Regions from separate parts of the Altererythrobacter litoralis genome, predicted to be linked through region 3. Evidence: predicted binding sites of a transcription regulator. Region 3 holds the regulator's gene; each other region holds the start of a gene.

Region 1 (5,338 bases), 250 kb from region 3:
AGCTTGCTCGCTCCCGGCTTTCGCGCTGGCGCTGGCTGGCTGCGCGCCCGGCGCGCAAGAGAGCGGCGCGCGCGATGCTGGTGCGATGCCGCGCATCGTCAGCCTCAACCCCTGCATCGATGCGATGCTGGTCGAAGTGGCCGATCCGGAGCAGATCCTTGCCCTCTCGCATTACAGCCGCGATCCGGCAGGCAGTTCGATCCCGGCCAGCGTCGCGCAGAAATATCCCAGGACCGGCGGTACGGTGGAGGAAGTGCTCGCGCTCGATCCCGATCTTGTGCTGGCGGATACTTTCCTTGCCCCATCCACGCGTCAGGCGCTGGCCGATTTGGATATCCCGACCCGTTTCGTCGGCATCGCCAGCACACCTGAAGAGAGCATTGCACAGGTGCGCGAGATCGCCGCACTTGCCGGGCAGCAAGGTCGCGGTGAGGAACTGGCGCAGCGGATCGAAGCCGCGCTGGCGGATGGTACGGCACCTCCAGGCACGCCTGCGGTTTCGGCAGTGCTGTGGCAGCCGGGGCAGATCGTCCCGGGCAAGGCGACGCTGGCGAGCGAATTGATGCGGCGCGCCGGGTTCGGTAATCAGAGCGCGTTGCGGGGAATGGGGCAGGCGGACTACCTCTCGCTCGAAGCGCTTCTGGCCGATCCGCCCGAAGTGCTGCTGGTCGCCGGGGATGCGCGTGCGCAACGCCACCCGGCCTTGTCGCGGCTCAAGGCAACGCGCGTCGAAAGCTTCGATCCCGCATTGCTCTATTGCGGCGGCCCAACGATCATTCGGGCCATGGCGCGGCTGAGCGAAATAAGGGCGGGAGGCACATGATGAACCGTGCCACACTCGTTTTCGCAGGCTTTCTCTCGCTGTTGCTGCCGCTGTCGTTGCTTGCGGGGCGCGTGTGGATCGATCCAGCTACGACCCCCAATGCCACGTTGATCCTGATGGAGCTGCGCCTGCCGCGCGCACTGCTGGCGGTCGTGATCGGCGCGGGATTGGGGGCGGCTGGCGCTGCGATGCAGGGCTATCTGCGCAATCCGCTGGCCGATCCCGGCCTGTTCGGGATTGCTCCGATGGCTGCACTGGGCGCGGTTTCCAGCCTGTGGTTCGGCTTTTCGGCCAGCCCCTGGCTCTTGCCGCTGATGGCGCTGGCGGGCGCGGCGGCTGGCATGGCGATGCTTGCCGCGATTGCCGGGCGCACTGGCGGGATCGCGCTGTTCACGCTGGCCGGCCTGATGATTGCCAGCCTCGCCGGAGCATTGACAGCACTGGCGATCACTCTCTCTCCCAACGCCTTCGCCATGAGCGAGATCGTGTTGTGGCTGAATGGCGCGCTGACCGATCGCAGCTGGCGCGATGTCATGCTCGCCGCGCCGCTGGTGGCGGCAGGGATCGGCCTGCTCGCGCTTGCTGCTCGCTCGCTCGATGCGCTTACGCTGGGCGAGGCGGCGGCACGGTCGCTCGGCGTGCGGCCCGGCTGGCTGCTGGCCCTGCTGGTCGGCGGGGTGGGCCTCACCGTTGGCGCAAGCGTGGCGGTGGCGGGGATCATCGGCTTCGTCGGCCTGATCGTGCCGCATCTTGTCCGCCCGCTGACTGACCGGTTGCCGTCGAGCCTGATCCTGCCAAGCGCGCTGGCTGGCGCCTGCCTGGTGCTCGCGGCGGACAGCCTGGTCCGCATACTGCCGCTCGTCACTGAACTGCGGCTCGGGATCGCGCTGAGCTTGCTTGGCGCGCCGTTCTTCCTGTGGCTGCTGGTGCGGATGCGCCGGGGGAGGCTGTGATGCTTGCCGCTGAAGGGCTTTCGCTGGTGCGTGGAGGGGCGCAGGTGCTCGACCGGCTGAGCACGGCGCTTGAGCCGGGGAAGGTCATGGCTATTTGCGGCCCAAATGGCGCAGGCAAGTCCAGCCTATTGATGGCGCTGGCAGGGCTGCTCGAAACTTCTGCCGGGGCGGTCACGCTGGACAGCGAGCCGCTGGGCGCGATGCATCCGCGTATTCGCGCGCAGTATATCGGATACCTTCCGCAAGAGGCCGAAGTGGCATGGGATGTCGCGGTAGAGAACCTCGTGCGGCTTGGGCGGATGCCGCATCGAGATCGCGGGGAGCAGGCGGTCGAAAGCGCTATCGCCGCTCTCGATCTTGAGGGGTTGCGGCACCGCCCCGTCTCGCAATTGTCTGGCGGCGAGAAGGCGCGGGCCTTGCTGGCGCGGGTGCTGGCGGGGGAGCCCCGCTGGATCCTGGCCGACGAGCCATTCGCCGCGCTCGACCTCGCGCACCAGCAGGCTCTGTTGCGCCATCTTGGGCAAGCCGCGCGGGCAGGGGCAGGGGTGGTGCTCGTCGTGCATGACCTTGCCACCGCGATGAACCATGCCGATCGCGTGCTGGTGCTGCGCGAGGGGAAGCTGTTAGCGGATGGCCCGCCGCCGGATGCCTTGTCGTCGGGTAATATCAAGTCGGCCTGGGGCGTTTCGATGCGCTGGATCGGGGATCAAGGAGCACGCGCTCTGGTGGGCGATCAGGCCTGAAGCGAAGGCTTGCGGAAAGCTTCACTGAACCCTGCATAACAGCGTAAGGCCGGACATGCGGAGAGGTGCATGCCCGGCCCGTCCTTGCATTTCCAATCTGCGGCCCTGGTGCGACCCGAAGGGCAGGAGGGATAGACTTGCAAAGAGAAGCTCTTGCTAGCGATTTGGGGATAGAGATTGGCCTTCAGTTTTCCTGTAGGCTGGCTTCAAGCAGGCGGGGCGGCAGAAAAAGTGAAGTGCGATTGAGCAATTAAGCATCGGGTGCCCTTCGGAGCGCCAGCCATGAAGCGAAGCGCGAAACCCGTTTGCATCCGGCGCATTTGCCCCCACATCTATCCGATCCCAGTGGGCTGCACCTGCGCTTCACTTGACTATCCGGAACATTTGCGGAACACGAATTTCCATGGCCCTTAGCAAGATTTCCGTCCGCGGCGCGCGCGAACACAACCTCAAGGGGATCGATATCGATCTGCCGCGCGATGCGCTGATCGTGATCACCGGCCTGTCGGGTTCGGGCAAGTCTTCGCTCGCTTTCGACACGATCTATGCCGAGGGGCAGCGGCGCTATGTCGAGAGCCTTTCCGCCTATGCGCGCCAGTTCCTCGAGATGATGCAAAAGCCCGATGTCGAGCATATCGACGGGCTTTCTCCAGCCATCTCGATCGAGCAGAAGACCACCAGCCGCAATCCGCGCTCGACCGTGGCGACCGTTACCGAGATTTACGACTACATGCGCCTGCTGTGGGCGCGGGTGGGGGTGCCTTATTCTCCCGCCACGGGTGAGCCGATCAGCGCGCAGACCGTCAGCCAGATGGTCGACCGGGTGATGGCGCTGCCCGAAGGCACGCGGCTCTACCTGCTGGCGCCGGTGGTGCGCGGGCGCAAGGGCGAATACCGCAAGGAACTGGCGGAGTGGCACAAGGCCGGCTTCACCCGCGTGCGGATCGATGGCGAGATGTATGCGATCGAGGAAGCCCCCGCGCTCGACAAGAAGTACAAGCACGACATCGAAGTGGTGGTCGATCGCGTCGCGGTGAAAGAGGGGCTGGAGACGCGCCTTGCCGACTCTTTCGAGACCGCGCTCAAGCTTGCCGACGGGCTGGCCTATGTCGATCTGGCCGATGGCGTGGTGCCCGGGCGCGAGAGTGAGGGCGAAGCGGGCGGCGCGATGAAGGGCGCGGGCATCCCCGCCAACCGCATCGTGTTCAGCGAGAAGTTCGCTTGCCCCGTCAGTGGCTTCACCATCGAGGAAATCGAGCCGCGGTTGTTCTCCTTCAACGCGCCGCAGGGCGCCTGCGCCACTTGCGACGGGATCGGCGAGAAGCTGTTGTTCGATCCGCAGCTGGTCGTGCCGAACGAGGCGCTCAGCCTGAAGCAGGGCGCGGTGGTGCCCTGGGCGAAGTCCAACCCGCCGTCGCCCTATTACATGCAGGTGCTGGCGAGCCTCGCCAAGGCATACGACTTCGACCTGACCACGCCGTGGAACGAGCTTGAGCCCGACCAGCGGATGATCATCCTCCACGGCACGGGCGGCATGCCGGTCGAGCTCACCTTCAAGGACGGTCGCAAGGAATACACCGTGCGCAAGCCCTTCGAAGGCGTGATCGGCAACCTCAACCGCCGCATGCTGCAGACCGAGAGCGCGTGGATGCGCGAGGAGCTGGGCAAGTACCAGACGGCGCAGCCGTGCGAGACCTGCGGCGGCAAGCGCCTCAACGAGAAGGCGCTGTCGGTGAAGGTCGCAGGAACGGACATCGCCACGCCGGTCAGGATGAGCGTGGCCGACGCGAAGGCGTGGTTCCTCGCGCTCGAGGCCAAGCTCAACGACACGCAGCAGCAGATCGCCCGCGCGATCCTCAAGGAAATCAACGAGCGGCTGGGCTTCCTCGACAATGTCGGGCTGGACTACCTCAACCTTGATCGCACCAGCGGCACGCTTTCCGGCGGCGAGAGCCAGCGCATCCGCCTCGCCAGCCAGATCGGCAGCGGCCTCTCGGGCGTGCTCTACGTGCTCGACGAGCCCAGCATCGGCCTGCACCAGCGCGACAATGACCGGCTGCTCGAAACGCTCAAGCGCCTGCGCGACCTTGGCAACACCGTGATCGTGGTCGAACACGATGAAGACGCGATCCGCGCCGCCGACCATATTGTCGACCTTGGCCCCGGCGCGGGCGTCCACGGCGGCGAAGTGGTGGCGCAGGGCAAGCTTGCCGATATCGAGCGCGCCAAGGGCTCGCTCACCGCGGATTACCTGACCGGCCGACGCCGGATCGACGTGCCAACCACCCGCCGCAAGGGTAACGGCCAGCACATCACCGTCCACGGCGCGCGCGCCAACAACCTCAAGCAGGTCACCGCCAGCATCCCGCTCGGCACCTTCACCTGCATCACCGGCGTCAGCGGCAGCGGCAAGAGCTCGTTCACGATCGACACGCTCTACGCCGGCGCGGCCCGCGCGCTCAACGGCGCGCGGGTGATCGCGGGTGCGCATGACAAGATCACCGGGCTCGAATATTGCGACAAGGTGATCGAGATCGACCAGTCGCCGATCGGCCGCACCCCGCGCTCCAACCCCGCGACCTACACCGGCGCCTTCACCCAGATCCGTGACTGGTTCGCCGGCCTGCCCGAGGCGCAGGCGCGCGGCTACAAGCCGGGCCGCTTCAGCTTCAACGTCAAGGGCGGGCGGTGCGAGAAGTGCCAGGGCGACGGGCTGATCAAGATCGAGATGCACTTCCTGCCCGACGTTTACGTCACGTGCGAGGAATGCCACGGCAAGCGCTACAACCGCGAAACGCTGGAGGTGAAGTTCAAGGGCC
Region 2 (5,338 bases), 220 kb from region 3:
GCACATAACCGCGCCCTTCGTTCGACGGCAGCACGCCATCGGCCATCAGGAAGCTCGTCGAACGCAAGTGATCGGCGATCACCCGGTGGCTCGCCTTGTGTTCGCCAGCGGCCTTCACTCCGGTAAGGTTCTCCGAAGCGGCGATCAGCGCCTTGAAAGTGTCGGTATCGTAATTGTCATGCACGCCCTGCATCACCGCAGCGATGCGTTCGAGCCCCATGCCGGTGTCGATCGAGGGCTTGGGCAGTTCCCCGACGATCTCGTCCGCCGCCTGTTCGAACTGCATGAACACCAGGTTCCAGATCTCGACGAAGCGGTCGCCATCCTCGTCCGGGCTGCCCGGAGGGCCGCCGAAAATGTGCTCGCCGTGATCGTAGAAGATTTCCGAACACGGTCCGCACGGACCGTCAGAACCCATCGCCCAGAAATTGTCCTTGGTCGGGATGCGAATGACACGCTCTTCGGGCAGGCCCGAAATCTTGCGCCAGAGGTCGAACGCCTCATCGTCCGTATGATAGACGGTGGCCGTAAGGCGATCAGACGAGATGCCCCAATCCTTCGTCAGCAGCGTCCATGCATGCAGGATCGCCTGCTCCTTGAAATAATCCCCGAAGGAGAAATTTCCGAGCATCTCGAAGAAGGTGTGGTGACGCGCGGTATAACCGACATTGTCGAGATCGTTATGCTTGCCCCCTGCGCGAACGCATTTCTGCGAGCTGGTGGCGCGCGGTGCAGGCGGCGTTTCGAGCCCGGTGAAGGCATTCTTGAACGGTACCATGCCCGCGTTGACGAACATCAACGTGGGATCGTTATACGGAACGAGCGGTGCGCTCGGGATCTCGGCATGGCCGGCGCCCGCGAAATAGTCGAGGAAGGACCGGCGGATATCGTTGGTCGACGTCATGCAAGCGCAGTTAGGGCTTAGCTGCGCCTGCGGCAAGGCGTTATCGCCGCCTAATTGTGCGTTGCGGAAACGATCCAGACGCCTGCGCCAAGGCTGACGATACCGTCCTTCAGATTGCGCCCCGCGAGTTCGGCCAGTTTGCCCTGAACTTCAGCGCGCGCCGCATCGTCCATTCCCGCCAGCGCGCGGGCTGCCGGGCCGATCCGGCTGAAATAGCTGACGGCGTCTGCAATCGGATCGTCACCCGCACCCGCGATCATGGCAAAGTCGAACGGCTCGAAGCGGATATCGCGCCAACCTGCATCGGAAAGTACGCTTTCTACCCGCGCATTGTCGGCAAAGGCAAAGGGCCCGGGTGCATGAGGATCGGGCGGCGGAGTACCGGGTTCTGCGGGAATGAGCCGACCGGCTTCGCCGAAGAAGGGATTCTCCGAAACCTCGCGGAAGCAGGAGAACAGCATCTGCGCGCCGCTGGCCGTGGCCGCACGCAGGTTGGCAAATGCCGCAACCGGATCGGGGAAGAACATCACCCCATGGCGCGACATGAGCAGGTCGGGCCGGGCACCGGCATCAGGCTGCCATGCAGCCGCATCGGCAAGTTCAAAGCTCAAATTCGGCGCATTGCCGGCTCGTTCACGCGCCACTTCGATCAAATCGGGCGAAACGTCGACCCCGATTACATCGGCGGCGGGCCGTTGCCTTGCCACCTTGAGGGAAAGTTCCCCCGCACCGCACCCGACATCGAGTGCATGGGTGAACTCCAGTGCAAGGATTCGTCGTTCGAGCTCGGCAGTGAGATGCGAGAAGCTACGATCAGTCCGCTGCCATTCGTGCGCCCAGGATTTCCCCACGCGCCCCTGCCATTCCTGCGCATCCATTCCCGCCATGTCGACTTCCACTCCATTGCTTTGACGCCGCCCGGACCTTGCCGGTGCCGCCGCGCGAGCCATGCGCGCTGGCATGGCGGAATGCAACATATGGTGCAGACAGCGAAAAGCCGGCGCAGCCTTTCAAGGGGGAGAGGCGCACGCCGGCTTTCCGGGTTTCCGGGCGCCAGTCCGAAAGGACCGCCTGCGCCCGCTTGAGGGTCAGTCTTCTGGGTCCGCGTCCGGGCCCGTCATCATCTCCTCGGCGACCTTGTCGGTTTGGCTGCGAATGGCAGCTTCCAACTTGTCGCAAAGCTCGGGATTGTCCTTGAGGTATTGCTTGGCATTCTCGCGGCCCTGGCCGATCCGGATACTGTCATAGGAGAACCAGCTACCGGACTTCTCGACCAGCCCTGCCTTGACGCCCAGGTCGAGGATCTCACCAATCTTCGAAATGCCTTCGCCATACATGATGTCGAATTCGACCTGCTTGAACGGCGGGGCGACCTTGTTCTTGACCACTTTCACGCGAGTGGTGTTGCCCACGATGTCATCGCGGTCCTTGATCTGGCCGGTGCGGCGGATGTCGAGCCGGACCGAAGCGTAGAACTTGAGCGCATTGCCGCCGGTCGTGGTTTCGGGGTTACCGTACATCACGCCAATCTTCATGCGCAGCTGGTTGATGAAGATCACCATGCACTTCGAACGGCTGATCGAACCGGTCAGCTTGCGCAGCGACTGCGACATCAGGCGGGCCTGCAGGCCGACATGGCTGTCACCCATCTCGCCTTCGATTTCGGCCCGCGGCACCAGCGCGGCCACCGAGTCCACCACCAGCACGTCGATTGCATTCGAGCGCACGAGCGTGTCGGTGATTTCGAGCGCCTGTTCGCCCGTATCGGGCTGCGACACGATCAGCTCGTCGATATCGACTCCGAGTTTCTTCGCGTAAACCGGGTCAAGCGCGTGTTCGGCATCGACGAAGGCAGCAGTGCCGCCGGCCTTCTGCGCTTCAGCGATGACATGCAGCGCCAGCGTGGTCTTGCCCGAACTTTCGGGGCCATAGACTTCGATCACGCGGCCCTTGGGCAGGCCGCCGATACCCAGCGCAATGTCGAGGCCGAGCGAGCCGGTCGAAATCGATTCGACATTCATCGCTTCCTTCGAGCCCAGCTTCATCGCCGAGCCCTTGCCAAAGGCCCGGTCAATCTGGGCAAGCGCGGCTTCGAGCGCCTTCTGACGATCCACGGATGACTCCTTTTCAACCAGTTTCAGATTCGTCGCCATCGCATGGCCTCCCTTGCTTGCCTAGGGCCGTTAGCCGGTTATCGACTGCCCTGTTGGGAGGTTATGTATCTGCTTTGTTCCATAAGAACAAGTGGGGAACGAAATTTTTCCTACAAGCCCGATTTTCAGTCGTTGTGGCGGATCCAGAAGCGCTGTTCGGCCGCCTCGCCCGGCTTCACCTTCACTACAATCACCTGTCCGCCATCCTTCAGTTCGAGCCCACGCACCGGGCGCACCTGCCAATCCAAGGCCGACCCGATCTCAAGCCGGACAGTGGCGCTTTCGCTGCCTGCATTGGTCAGCACCGCGCGCATTTCCTGCCAGTCCGACTTCTGCGCACCTGCCTTCTCGATGGCACCGGTCAATCCGCATTGTGCAAACACCTTGGTGCTCGCACCCAGCCCGAACTCGACCTCCTGCCCCACGGCATAGTCGCGGATGCCGTCTTCGCCGATAAGGAGATCGCCGTAGGATGACGGCTCGAACACGGTCACCCCGCCACGCGGCAGCGAAACGCCCAGCCCGTTCCTACTCTCGTTGTCGGTACGGAAGAAGAGGCGCGCGGGCCCGAATGCCTCATCCGGCTCCAGCGGGCGATAGAGCGCGCAATCGGCTTTATAGATGAACTCACCGCGCACCTCGTCCCTGGCGAGGAAGGCGACCTGCTTCAGCCCCTTGGCATTCACCGTAATCGGTTCGGGCACTCGGAACAGCTTGAGGTCGCCAAGGTTCTCTTCGCCGGCAAGCACCGCAACCGGCGAGGCCGCTTCGAAGCTTTCCCGCTGCATGCGCGCGCCGGTGACGGTGATCATGTCTGCCATGGCCGGTGGCATGGGCGGCGGCGCGGGATAGGGTTCGGGATAGGTCCCCGTCGCGGTGCTGCCGATCGGCCAGCATTCGAGCCGCAACGGCTCGCCGCGCGGCGGCGCGGCCAGTTGCTCGAAATCGCTCTCGACATTGAGCGTGCCCGCCACCACCAGCAATTCGGCATTCTCGAAGCTCTGGCCATTGTCATTCACCAGCGTCAGCCAGCTGAGCATGCGCATCTGCTTGCGCCCCTTGGCGCCGCCCTCGGCAAGCGTCGCGACGTAGTGCGCCTGCCAGTCGAAGCCCCATGCAAGATAGGTCAGCCGCACCTGATAGGTGCCGCCTGTGGCATCGCTGGTGTCGATACTGAACACCGGCTGCGACGAGAGCCCCGGCGGCACGCCATCGAAACTCAGGCGTTCGGGCAGGCCCGCGCAACGCACCGCTTCATAGCCTTGCGAGGTCTGCAGCACGATGCCGCCATCTGCACGGGTCCGCACAATGGCGCGCTCGCTTTGCTCCGTCCCGGTTGCAGGGTTGGTGCGCGTAATGGTGACGCGATTGCCAAGCGTGCCGTCGACCAGCGCCGCCGGAGAGAGCAACGCGGCATTGCGGTTCTTCTCGATTTTCCCGCCCGGCAGGCCGGTCACGATCGCCGACACGGCGATCATGCCTTCCGCCACCCCGGTGAAGCGGATGGTCGATTCGCCCGGCGGCAAGGTAACGGTCCGCGTCTCGCTGATCATGGCGAACCCGCGCGGGTCGTTACGGTCGAAGGCCCCGCCATCGGGGTCGCGATAGATCGTGACGGCGACCTGCTGCGGCGCCGAAGCGTCGACCGCTTCGCGCGCAGCCAGCGGCGCGCCGAGCAGAGCCAGCAAAGCGGTCAGAACGGCGCGAAGCCGAAGCATCGGATCAATACCGGGTTGCGTAGCTGACGCGCACCACGCGCTCGCCATTGGCGGGCACAGTGATCACATATTTGCGCTTGTCGGCATTGAGCTGTTCGCCCGGCAAATCCTCGCTGAGGATACGATAGTCGCGGCTCCACCAGCCCCGGTCGAGCCCCGCCTGCACCAGTTCGACCTCGACCTGCGAGGATTTCGCATTGGTCAGCGTATAGCGCATGGTGGTGACCCAATATTCGGACTTGTTGACCCGTTGCGTCGTGCCGGTCACTGCCTGCCCATCGGGCAGCTTGACCGTGAAGCGTTCGAAATCTTCCCATTGCCGTTCGGTGATCCGGTCGCGGTTCAAGACTTCGGATTTCACGAAGATGTCGAAGGCATCGCCGGTGCGCAGCGTCAATTCGCTACCCATCGGGGTATGGTCAATGCCGCTTTCGCCGATGAACTGCGGGCTGCCCTGCCGGTCGCGCTGGTAGAACCGCACCGTTCCTGCAGGCAAGGCATCGCCCAGCCCGCCCGATTTCGATGAACTGAAAGCGATCTGGCTGCTGACGTTCTGCGGCTGG
Region 3 (5,338 bases):
TCTCGACACGCCGTGGCAATGGAGCGCGGGTATTGGCGCTGGCCTCTTGCTGGCCTTGGCTGGAGCGGCATTGTGGCGTGACGGCATAGCCGCCAATGGAGCCAGCAGGGCTCATCTGCGCCAGTCGCTGGTGGCGATTGGCCTGTTCTTTGCCGCAGGGATCGCAGTGGTTTGGATGCGCTCGGAAGCAGTTGGCGCGCATGCGATCGACTATCCGCGCGTCGAGCGCTTGCAGGGCTATGTGCTTGAGCGCGAGGACCGACCGGCCGAGGATCGGGTGCGGCTGATTTTGGCGGTGCGCGATGCGGAGACCGGCGAGGCACGAAAGCTGCGTATCAATGTGCCGATCGAGCAGATGGACGCTCGCATTGCCGAAGGTGCGGTTGTGCGGGTGCGCGCCAGGCTGATGCCGCCTGCACCACCGATGCTTCCGGGGAGTTATGATTTCGCGCGGGCGGCCTGGTTCCAGGGCCTTTCTGCAACCGGCAGCGCCATGGGGGCCATCGAGGTTGTGCAGTCTGCGCCTCCAGAGGAGGGCGGGTTGGCGTCTGTCCAGCGCGCACTGTCCGGGCATGTTCGAAGCCACCTTTCCGGTGCTCCCGGAAGCATTGCCGCCGCGTTCGCAAGCGGAGATCGCGGGGCGATCTCCGTAGCCGATGAAGACGCCATGCGTGATGCCGGGCTCACCCATCTGCTCTCGATCAGCGGGCTGCATGTTAGCGCGGTGATCGGCGGGGCCTATTTGCTCGCGATGAAGCTTCTCGCTTTGTGGCCGGGGCTGGCGCTGAGAGTGCGCCTGCCCATCGCAGCGGCCGCGATCGGCGCTTTGGCAGGTATTGGATATACGCTGCTGACCGGTGCCGAAGTGCCCACGGTGAGGAGTTGTATCGCTGCATTGCTGGTACTCGGTGCCCTTGCGTTGGGACGTGACCCGCTGTCCTTGCGGATGATTGCCGTAGCCGGCTTTGCAGTGATGCTGGTTTGGCCGGAGGCGCTCGTAGGTCCCAGTTTCCAGATGAGCTTTGCTGCGGTGATCGCAATCGTCGCGCTGCACAACAGCGCCCCGGTGAAGGCTTTCCTCGCACCGCGCGAAGAGGGGTGGCTGGCCTGGGTAGGGCGGCGAGGGGGAATGCTTTTGGTTACGGGGCTGGTGATCGAGATCGCCTTGATGCCGATCGTGCTGTTCCATTTCCATCGGGCGGGGGTCTATGGCGCATTTGCCAATGTCGTTGCGATCCCGCTGGTAACCTTCATCACCATGCCGCTGATCGCGATTGCCCTGCTGTTGGACCTGGTGGGGCTGGGTGCGCCGGTGTGGTGGCTCGTTGGCCAATCGATTGAACTGCTCCTTGCGATAGCGCATTGGACCGCTGCGCAACCGGGAGCGGTCAAGCTGATGCCGCAAATGGGCGGAATCACCTTCGCCATGTTCATAGCGGGCGGGCTGTGGCTGGCGCTCTGGAAAGGCCAGCGACGGTTGTTGGGACTGGTTCCGGCTGCAATCGCGACCGCTTTCTTTGTCGCCACCCCAGTGCCTGACGTCCTGATCTCAGGCGACGGACGGCATGTCGGCATCACGGTGCCCGGCAAGGATGGTGAGGGGACGCGACTTGTCACCCTGCGCGATAGCCGTTCGAGTTACACGCGGGACAATCTGCTGGAATTGGTTGGAGTGGAGGCCGAGCCGGTGCTGCTTGCCGACTGGCCGGGTTCGCGCTGCAGTGAGGATTTCTGCGTCGCCTCGATCGAGCGTGGAGGGCGCAATTGGAGCTTGTTGCTCGCCCGAAACAATCTGCAGATCGAAGAGCGGGCGCTTGCCGCAGCATGCGAGCGGGCGGATATCGTGGTCGCCGACCGATGGCTTCCCCGATCATGCCGACCCCGCTGGCTCAAGGCCGACCGGCGCTTCCTGCAGCGCTCTGGCGGGATCGCGATCGTGCTCGAAGATGAAGCGATCCGGAGGGTTGCCGACCATCAGGGCGAGCATGGATGGTGGCGCGCCGGACGTCGAGACTAGCCGGGGAGCTAGCCGACAAGTTGGGGGACAGTGCCCGGCGCGCTATCAGGTCAATCAGTGGTAACGGCGCAGCAGGCCCGCGAGCTTGCCCTGAACCACCACTTCGTCAGGCCGATAGACCTGCGGCTCATAGGCCCCATTGGCAGGATCAAGCTGGATCATCCCGTTCACACGGCGCAGGTACTTGAGCGTCGCTTCCTCGTTGCGCACCAGCGCGACCACGATCTCGCCATCGCGCGCAGTATCTGTGCGCCGCACCAGCGCATAATCGCCATCGAAAATGCCCGCCTCGACCATCGAGTCGCCAGATACTTCGAGCGCGTAATGCTCGCCCGGGCCGAGCAAGGCGGCAGGAACCGGCATGCTCGCCTGTCCTTCAAGCGCTTCGATCGGCGCGCCCGCGGCGATGCGGCCATGCAGGGGGATCTCAATCACGTCATTGGCCGGCTCGCGCATGGCGGGTTGCGCTGCACGCGCTACCGACACGGAATCATTGGCAGGTGCACTGCGCTTGGCTGCAGGCACGGCATCTTCCGGCATGCGGATCACTTCGAGCGCACGCGCCCGATTGGCCAGGCGACGGATGAAGCCACGCTCCTCCAAAGCGGAAATCAGCCGGTGCACGCCTGACTTGCTCTTGAGATCGAGCGCTTCCTTCATTTCCTCGAATGAAGGTGAAATGCCCGTTTCCTCAAGCCGCTGCTGGATGAAACGGATGAGTTCGTGCTGCTTGGCAGTCAGCATGGCGAAAACCTCCCTTGGCCGCCTGTTCCACGCCCACCTGAACATGGTGAACGAATGTAGAACAATTAGGCAACCCGATTCGCCAAGTCAAGCAATTCCGCCATTTTCCAACAGGTATGCCGGAACAGATGTTCCCGCTTCGACCATCTCACTCCCGGCAGGCCGGTCGATCAGGCAATTCGCTGCAGCAAGCGAAGCGAGCGCCGAAGAATCCTGCGAATCGACCAGCGTGGCCGATGTTCCGTCCCACGCAGCGCGCAGGAATTCGCGCCTACCGCCAATTGCCGGCAATTCGGTTCCGCACACCAGCATCGCCTTGCGCGGAACCGGCATGGAGGCGCCCATTGCCGCACGCACCAGTGGCATCACGAAGTGAAAGCAGGTGACGAAGCTCGACACCGGATTGCCGGGCAGGCCAAGGATCACCTGCGTCCCGCGCGTTGCGACCATAACCGGCTTCCCCGGCTTCATCGCGACCTTCCAGAAATCGATCCGGGCGCCCCAGGCTTCGAGCGCCGGGCGAATCAAATCATGATCGCCAACCGAGGCGCCGCCGGAGGTGACAAGGATATCCGCGCCTTCTGCTTGCTCCAGGGCAGCTGCCAGCGCCTCAGCATCGTCCGCCACCGGACCAATCCGCAGCACCTCGCAGCCAAGCGCGCCCAGCATGGCCGCGATCATTGCCCCATTGCTCGCTGGGATCTGGTGATCGCCGCAATCGGCAGGATCGGCTGCAAGTTCGTCGCCGCTGTCGAGCACGGCCACGCGCGGCGCACGGCGTACAGGAAGCTGGCCATGCCCGGCACTGATCGCCAGCGCGAGCTGCGCCGGGCCGATCCGGGTTCCTGCGGCGAGCACCTTGTCCCCCTCTGCGAAGTCGAAACCGCACTTGCGGACATGCTGCCCCGGCGGGATATCATGCGAGACAGTGACGAGATCGGGCTGAAGCAGTTCTGCCTCTTCCCGGATCAGCACGCGATCGGCACCTGCTGGCATATGCGCTCCGGTCGAAATGCGCACACACTGGCCCCACATCAGCTTGCTGTCGAAGGGCGCCCCCGCGCGGCTTTCGCCGACTATCCGCCAACTGCCGACCCCGCAAAGCGCATAGCCATCCATCGCCGAGAGGTCGGCCGAGGGCTGGGCGCGCCGCGCAACCAGATCTTCGGCCAGATAACGCCCGACTGCCTCAGTCGCCGCGACCCGTTTGACCGGCATTGCCGGCGCCAGGGCGAGCACGCGCGCCTGCGCTTCTTCAAGTGTGAGGGCAGGGCTATCGGTCAATCGGCGACCCAATGCCCCGACTTTCCGCCGGTCTTCTCAAGCAGGCGCACGTCACCGATCGCCATGCCTTTATCGAGTGCCTTGGCCATGTCGTAAATCGTCAGCAGCGCGACCGACGCGGCGACCATCGCTTCCATTTCCACCCCGGTCTTGCCGGTTAGCGAAGCAGTGGCGGTTACGCGGATGCCGTCACTCCCATAGGCGAAATCGACATCGACCGCGTCGATAGCGAGCGGGTGGCACAGCGGGATCAGCTCGCCGGTCTTCTTGGCAGCCATGATCGCGGCGATTCGCGCCGTCCCAAGAACGTCGCCCTTGGGCGCGTTGCCAGCCTTGATCGCTGCGAGAGCCTCCGCATTCATGCGAATGTATCCGCCAGCCCTGGCCATGCGCGCCGTGGCCGGCTTGGCGCCGACATCGACCATCCGTGCAGTGCCGATCTCGTCAATATGGGTCAGGCGCTTGCTCATGGATTGGTTCCTTGCGGATCGAACAGTCGAGCCATGCGACACATGCGACATAGTTCAGGAATTAAAAAACCGCCTGCCCGACAGCATGGCGGCAAGAGGCGACCTAGGGAGGGCGGGGCGGAGCTTCATCCACTCACCTATGCCGCAAACTCTGCGTGTAGGACAGTTCAACCTTCGAGCAGTGCCCGCGTGGCTGCCTCAACATCGTCCTGCCGCATCAGGCTTTCACCCACCAGGAAGGTGCGCACGCCCGATAGGGCGAGCCGCTGGCATTCCTGATACGAATTGATCCCGCTTTCGCCGACGAGCAGCGTGCCTTCGGGTACAAGCGGGGCAAGCCGCTCGGTAACCGCAAGGTCGGTTACGAATGTGCGCAGGTCGCGGTTGTTGACCCCGATCAGCCGGGATTGGAGGCGCGCGGCACGCTCCATTTCGGCTTCGTCGTGAACCTCGACCAGCACGTCCATCCCGCGTTCGATTGCAGCAGCCTCGATCTCGGCCATTTCCGCGTCTTCCAGCGCGGCGACGATGATCAGGATCGCATCGGCCCCGATGCTGCGGGCTTCGGCGACCTGCCACGGGTCGACCATGAAGTCCTTGCGCAGCACCGGCAGGTCGCAGGCGCCGCGCGCTTCGACCAGGAAATCCTCGTGCCCCTGGAAATAGGGCGCATCGGTGAGCACCGAGAGGCAGGCTGCACCGCCTTGCTGGTAGGCGCGGGCATGGGCGGCGGGTTGGAAATCCGCCCGGATCAGGCCCTTGGAAGGCGATGCCTTTTTGATCTCCGCGATCAGAGCAAAACCGCTGGTGGCTTTTACGCGCA
Region 4 (5,338 bases), on a different contig from region 3:
ACCAGGGCCTGCAGTTCCAGATCCTCTTCGCACTCACCATCAGCCTGGGCGCGCTGCTGTTCGACGCCTTTGCGCTGCCCGAAATGCTCGACGTGGCACTGCTGTGGCGGCTGGCGACGATCGTGCCGCTGTCCGTGGCGGGCCTGTTCCTGCTGCGCAAGCACCAGCTCGGCCAGATCAAGCTGGCGGCGGCAGGCGCGCTGATCAGCATCGGAATGCTGGCGATGTATTTCGCCAGCTTCGCCACGCCCGAAGCGATGGCGCGCTATACGCTGGCCACCACTTTCCTGCTCGGCATTTCGTGCCTGGGGCTGGCGCTGCCCTTCCGCCCCGACGAGCTCAAGCGTTTCGCGCTGGCCTTCACGCTCGCCACTTCCGCAGTGGCGATGTGGCCCAATGCGTTGCCGCCGCTCGAGCTGGGGCTCTACATCGTGCTGACTTCGCTGGTGGGCATCCCCGCATGGGCGATCGCGCGGCGCAGCTGGCAGCTCAACGCGCGCAGCTTCCTGCTCGACCAGCGCGACGAGATGACGCGGATCGAGCTTGAGCGGAACAACCAGCTGCTGCGCCAGCTTTCCGAGCAGGACCCGCTGACCGGCCTGCGCAACCGCCGCAAGTTCGAGCGCGTGGTGGGCGAGCGGCTGCGCGGGCTTTCGAGCAGCCGCGCCAAGCATGGCAAGCTGGCGGTGATGATGATCGACCTCGATCACTTCAAGGCCTTCAACGATCGTCACGGCCACCAGGCGGGCGACCGCTGCCTTGCGCTCGCCGCGGCGCAGCTGCAGGCGGTGTTCCCGAGCCGCTACGGCGTGTTGGCGCGCTATGGCGGCGAGGAATTCATCGCTGCGGTGCGCGAACGCCATCCGGGCGAGGCGCGACTGCTGGCCGAGGAAATGCGCGCCGCCATCGCCGCGATGCTGGTACCGGTGCGCGACGATGCTAAGCCGCTCATCACCACCAGCATCGGTCTGGCGCTGGCCCCGGCCAACCGCCAGCTTGACCTTGAGGACCTGATCGAGATGGCCGACGTCGCGCTCTACAGCGCCAAGCGCGCAGGGCGTGACCGGGTCGAAGTGATCGAAGCCGACGAAGGCCTCGACGCGGGCAGCCACCGGAGTAGCGAAGATCCACGCGACCGCCGCCGCGCATAAGGCTCGCTCCGCTGCGCTAGTCGCGCCGCCGCTTCTTCGAGCTGAACCAGCTGCCTCCACCGAGCACGGTGATGCCTAGGAAGAAGCCGAAATCGTACCACCTGCCGGTGTTGGGCACGGCATAGACCGCGATCCCCTCGTCGAACAACGAGCCGATCCAGGCCCAGGGGAAAATGAAGCCGTGCCACAGCCCCCACCAGAAGCCGGGCACGTCCTCTCCGGTCGCAACCCCCGCGTCAATCTGCGCGGCGCAGGCTGAAAGGAGCAGCGCCAGCGCGGCGCAGGCGAGAATGCGGGTGGCTTGTTGTGGCTTCATGGCAAGGCTCCTGCCGCTGCGCGGATCGACCGCGCCAAACGCAGCCGATCCTATGCGCAGCCGAAGCCGGGTGCAAGTTGCGGTACTTGCTGGCCTTTCAGACAGAGGCGAAGGCCCGCTCCTGCATCACTGGCAGGCGAGGCATTCCTCGTAATCGGTCTGCTCGCCGCCGGCGGTCAGTTCGATCTTCGGTGCGTCGGCGGTGTTGTCCGCTTCCACCCCGCCCGCGAAACCGGCGCGCTGCACCGACTTCGAGCGGAGGTAATAGAGCGACTTGATGCCCTTCTCCCACGCCTGGAAGTGCAGCATCATCAGGTCCCACTTGTCGACGTCAGCCGGGATGAACAGGTTCAGCGACTGCGCCTGGTCGATATAGGGTGCACGGTCAGCGGCGAATTCGAGCAGCCAGCGCTGGTCGATTTCGAAGCTGGTCTTGTAGACCGCCTTTTCTTCCGGCGTCAGGAAGTCGAGGTGCTGCACCGAACCGCCACGCTCGAGGATCGTGTTCCACACCGCGACTGAATCCTTCGATTTGTCGCGCAGCAGTTTCTCGAGATAGGGATTCTTGACGATGAAGCTGCCCGACAGCGTCTTGTGGGTATAGATATTGGCCGGGATCGGCTCGATGCAGGCGCTGGTGCCGCCGCAGATGATCGAGATCGACGCGGTGGGCGCAATCGCCATCTTGCAGCTGAAGCGTTCCATCACGCCCATGTCTTCGGCATCGGGGCATGCGCCGCGTTCCTGCGCCAGCAGCATAGAGGCTTCTGAGGCCTTGGCCGCGATGTGCTTGAACATCTTGAGGTTCCACACCTTCGCCATCGGGCTTTCGAAGCCGATCTGCTTCATCTGCAAGAAGGAGTGGAAGCCCATCACGCCAAGGCCGACCGAACGTTCGCGGCTGGCGGAATATTTGGCGCGAGCCATCTCGTCGGGCGCGCGGTCGATATAGTCCTGCAGCACATTGTCGAGGAAGCGCATCACGTCCTCGACGAAGCGCTTGTCGGTGTTCCACTCGTCCCAGGTCTCAAGGTTGAGCGAGGAGAGGCAGCACACGGCGGTGCGATCATTGCCCAGGTGGTCGATGCCGGTCGGCAGGGTGATTTCCGAGCACAGGTTCGAGGTCGAGACCTTGAGCCCCAGGTCGCGGTGATGCTTGGGCATCATCCGGTTCACCGTGTCAGAGAAGACGATATAGGGCTCGCCCGTGGCGAGGCGGGTTTCGACCAGCTTCTGGAACAGGCTGCGCGCATCGACCTTGCCGCGCACGCTGCCGTCGCGCGGCGACTTGAGTTCGAACTCGTCGCCATTGCGCACCGCTTCCATGAATTCGTCGGTCACCAGCACGCCGTGGTGCAGGTTCAGCGCCTTGCGGTTGAAGTCGCCCGAGGGCTTGCGGATCTCGAGGAACTCCTCGATCTCGGGGTGGCTGATGTCGATGTAGCAGGCAGCCGAACCGCGCCGCAGCGAGCCTTGCGAAATCGCCAGCGTGAGCGAATCCATCACGCGCACGAAGGGGATGATGCCGCTGGTCTTGCCGTTGAGGCCAACCGGCTCGCCGATCCCGCGGACATTGCCCCAATAAGTGCCGATGCCGCCGCCCTTCGAAGCCAGCCAGACGTTCTCGTTCCAGGTGCCGACGATGCCTTCGAGGCTGTCAGACACCGAATTGAGGTAGCAGCTGATCGGCAGGCCGCGATTGGTGCCGCCGTTCGACAGCACCGGGGTTGCTGGCATGAACCACAGCTTCGAGATGTAGTCGTAAAGCCGCTGGGCGTGCTCCTGGTCATCGGCATAGGCATCGGCGACGCGGGCGAACAGGTCCTGGTAGTCTTCGCCGGGCAGCAGGTAGCGGTCGGTCAGGGTTTCCTTGCCGAATTCGGTCAGCAGCGCGTCGCGGCTGGAATCGGTCACGATGGTGAAGCGGCGGTCATTGACCTTCTTGCTGTCGATTTCGGCAGCCGATTTCGCCACCGCCGCCATGGCTCCGGCGAGCGCTTCCCCGGCCTTTTCGGCCACCAGCGCTTCGGTTCCCTTGTCTTCGCTTTCCATTGCAACTGCCTTGTTCGCTTCCGGGGCATCCTGTGCCTGCGGGGACTGGCGCTTGTTCTTGGGCTGCCTGGTTTCGGTTTCGACAGCGCCTTCCGCTTCGTTATCCAACCCCATTGCCGCCTCGTCGCCAGTCCTCAAATCCATTATTTGCCCCGCTTCTCGCTTTGCGTTTCTACGTTCCCCGCGGCCATCCCTTTTTCCAAGCGATGTTCCGCATGTGTTCGATTCGGCGGGTCATCCCCACCTAGCAATTCTGAAGGCCTTCTGGGGAATTAGTTTTCCCTTTTTTGCCCACAGAGAGGGCGCGGGATTGCCGTGAATCGACCGACTCTTCCCTCTAACGCAGAGATGGTGCCTGCGCTCGGAAAAACTAGGTCTTGTGGGTGCCCCCGCAGCCTCAACCACTAGATACTGAATCAGAGGAGGGTCCGGTGCAAGAGGGTAAATTCGTATTTACTGTGGGCCGGAGGGCTCGCGAGGGGTGTATTACCATGCTGCAACGCCGCGACGCGCCGGAAATCCTTGGGTCGCGGCCCGCGCAACCCCAAAAATGAATCCGTGAAAAAATTTTTGCGGGCAAAAAGGACTGCCGGGGGTTGTGAATCAATCGAATCCCGCGGCGCAATTTTCGAATCCGGAAAGGGCGCTCGGGACGCCCCATGGTCGGCCAGGAATGCTCCGCCTGACGCCACATTGGCGCCGCGCTCCCCACCCGCAGACTGGGCAGCGCGACGCCAAGGCGTCCCGACTCACGCAATGAGTCAGGAAGGGGGATTCATCGCGATCGACAGTGCCAGCACCGGCGCGCCGGGCTTGCCTGCCGCTTGGGCGATGCGGTTTGCCTCGACCCGCTTCAACTGCTTGTTGAGGCTCGCCATCTGGGACTCGCTGCGCGCCAGGATCACATTTGCCTGGATCACCTGGTCGTCCGGATATCCGACCGGCAGTTCACCGATCGAATCGAGCCGCTCGACCGCTTTCATCGCAATGCGGTCGACTTGGGGGTCACCCGACCTGCGATAGAGCGTGACGTTCTCCGCCCGCCCTTCCGGGTCCACCTGGAAGCGAACCTGGGCAAAGCCGCCGCGGAAGCGCCAATTGTCCAGATCGATGATGCCGAGTTCGCGATCGAGATCGTGTGAGACATCGGAGATGAAGTGCTGCGTGCCGTCGGCAGTGGGAACCACCCTGATTTCCTGCGAGGCAAGCGGGGATGTGAAAGCCGCGCCCGCAAAGAGGGAGGCGAGACTGAGTGAGAGAAGCTTGTTCATGGGATCATCCTTTCGAGTGTAAAAGATGATCGGCCGCAGAGAGTACCGCACTAAGTGCGACTTTTATCATTCAGCGATGACGGTCATTGGTCGATCGGGGCGCCGTAAGCCTGCGGGCACATGCGTCGTCCTGGGCGCGATTATACGCCTATTAACCATGCTGTCAAACGACCCTTCGTATCGTGTCGCTTCCATACAAAACCATGCCGGTCGTACCCGGCGCGGCTGACTTTATGGGAGACGCAGGCCCGCGATTTGCCCCTCGCCGCAACAATAGTTCGCCCGCCAGCACGCGACTCGATGCGGCCTGCGGCGAGCGTATCGGCGCTAGGCGGGATGCGCTGCGTGGGCGTGCTCGGCGATCGCATCGGCGATCGTGTCGACCAGCTCCAGCGGCAGGTCGTGGCCCCAGCCCGGGAAGGTCTTGAGCTTGGCGCCGGGGATCGCCGCGGCGGTGGCGCGGCCACCCTCTACCTTGACCAGCGGATCGTCCTCGCCATGCAGCACCAGTGTGGGCGCTTTCACCCGCTTGAGCCGTTCGGTCCGGT

Evidence for each region. Region 3 encodes LexA, which represses DNA repair genes until DNA is damaged. Its sites were predicted from a motif close to GTTCCNCNCTTGTTCT; they were not measured.
Region 1: uvrA (excinuclease ABC subunit UvrA) is a predicted target of LexA. The motif match lies at 2,897-2,912, and genes of this name have one in related genera.
Region 2: recA (recombinase RecA) is a predicted target of LexA. The motif match lies at 3,142-3,157, and genes of this name have one in related genera.
Region 4: VRS74_RS02755 (ribonucleoside-diphosphate reductase subunit alpha) is a predicted target of LexA. The motif match lies at 3,728-3,743, and genes of this name have one in related genera.

Annotation. Positions count from the first base shown of each region.
Region 1 covers NZ_JAZDQV010000001.1:54,413-59,750, forward strand. The annotation lists gene VRS74_RS00295 (ABC transporter substrate-binding protein) at 1-823, shown strand, start outside; gene VRS74_RS00300 (FecCD family ABC transporter permease) at 823-1,776, shown strand; gene VRS74_RS00305 (ABC transporter ATP-binding protein) at 1,776-2,519, shown strand; gene uvrA (excinuclease ABC subunit UvrA) at 2,923-5,338, shown strand, end outside.
Region 2 covers NZ_JAZDQV010000001.1:85,846-91,183, reverse strand. The annotation lists gene alaS (alanine--tRNA ligase) at 1-904, opposite strand, end outside; gene VRS74_RS00460 (class I SAM-dependent methyltransferase) at 955-1,791, opposite strand; gene recA (recombinase RecA) at 1,993-3,057, opposite strand; gene VRS74_RS00450 (DUF4139 domain-containing protein) at 3,183-4,775, opposite strand; gene VRS74_RS00445 (DUF4139 domain-containing protein) at 4,780-5,338, opposite strand, start outside.
Region 3 covers NZ_JAZDQV010000001.1:305,975-311,312, forward strand. The annotation lists gene VRS74_RS01485 (ComEC/Rec2 family competence protein) at 1-2,017, shown strand, start outside; gene lexA (transcriptional repressor LexA) at 2,072-2,761, opposite strand; gene VRS74_RS01495 (molybdopterin molybdotransferase MoeA) at 2,849-4,045, opposite strand; gene moaC (cyclic pyranopterin monophosphate synthase MoaC) at 4,042-4,515, opposite strand; gene trpC (indole-3-glycerol phosphate synthase TrpC) at 4,683-5,338, opposite strand, start outside.
Region 4 covers NZ_JAZDQV010000002.1:187,173-192,510, reverse strand. The annotation lists gene VRS74_RS02765 (GGDEF domain-containing protein) at 1-1,151, shown strand, start outside; gene VRS74_RS02760 (LPXTG cell wall anchor domain-containing protein) at 1,168-1,467, opposite strand; gene VRS74_RS02755 (ribonucleoside-diphosphate reductase subunit alpha) at 1,594-3,663, opposite strand; gene VRS74_RS02750 (energy transducer TonB family protein) at 4,281-4,790, opposite strand; gene VRS74_RS02745 (alpha/beta fold hydrolase) at 5,118-5,338, opposite strand, start outside.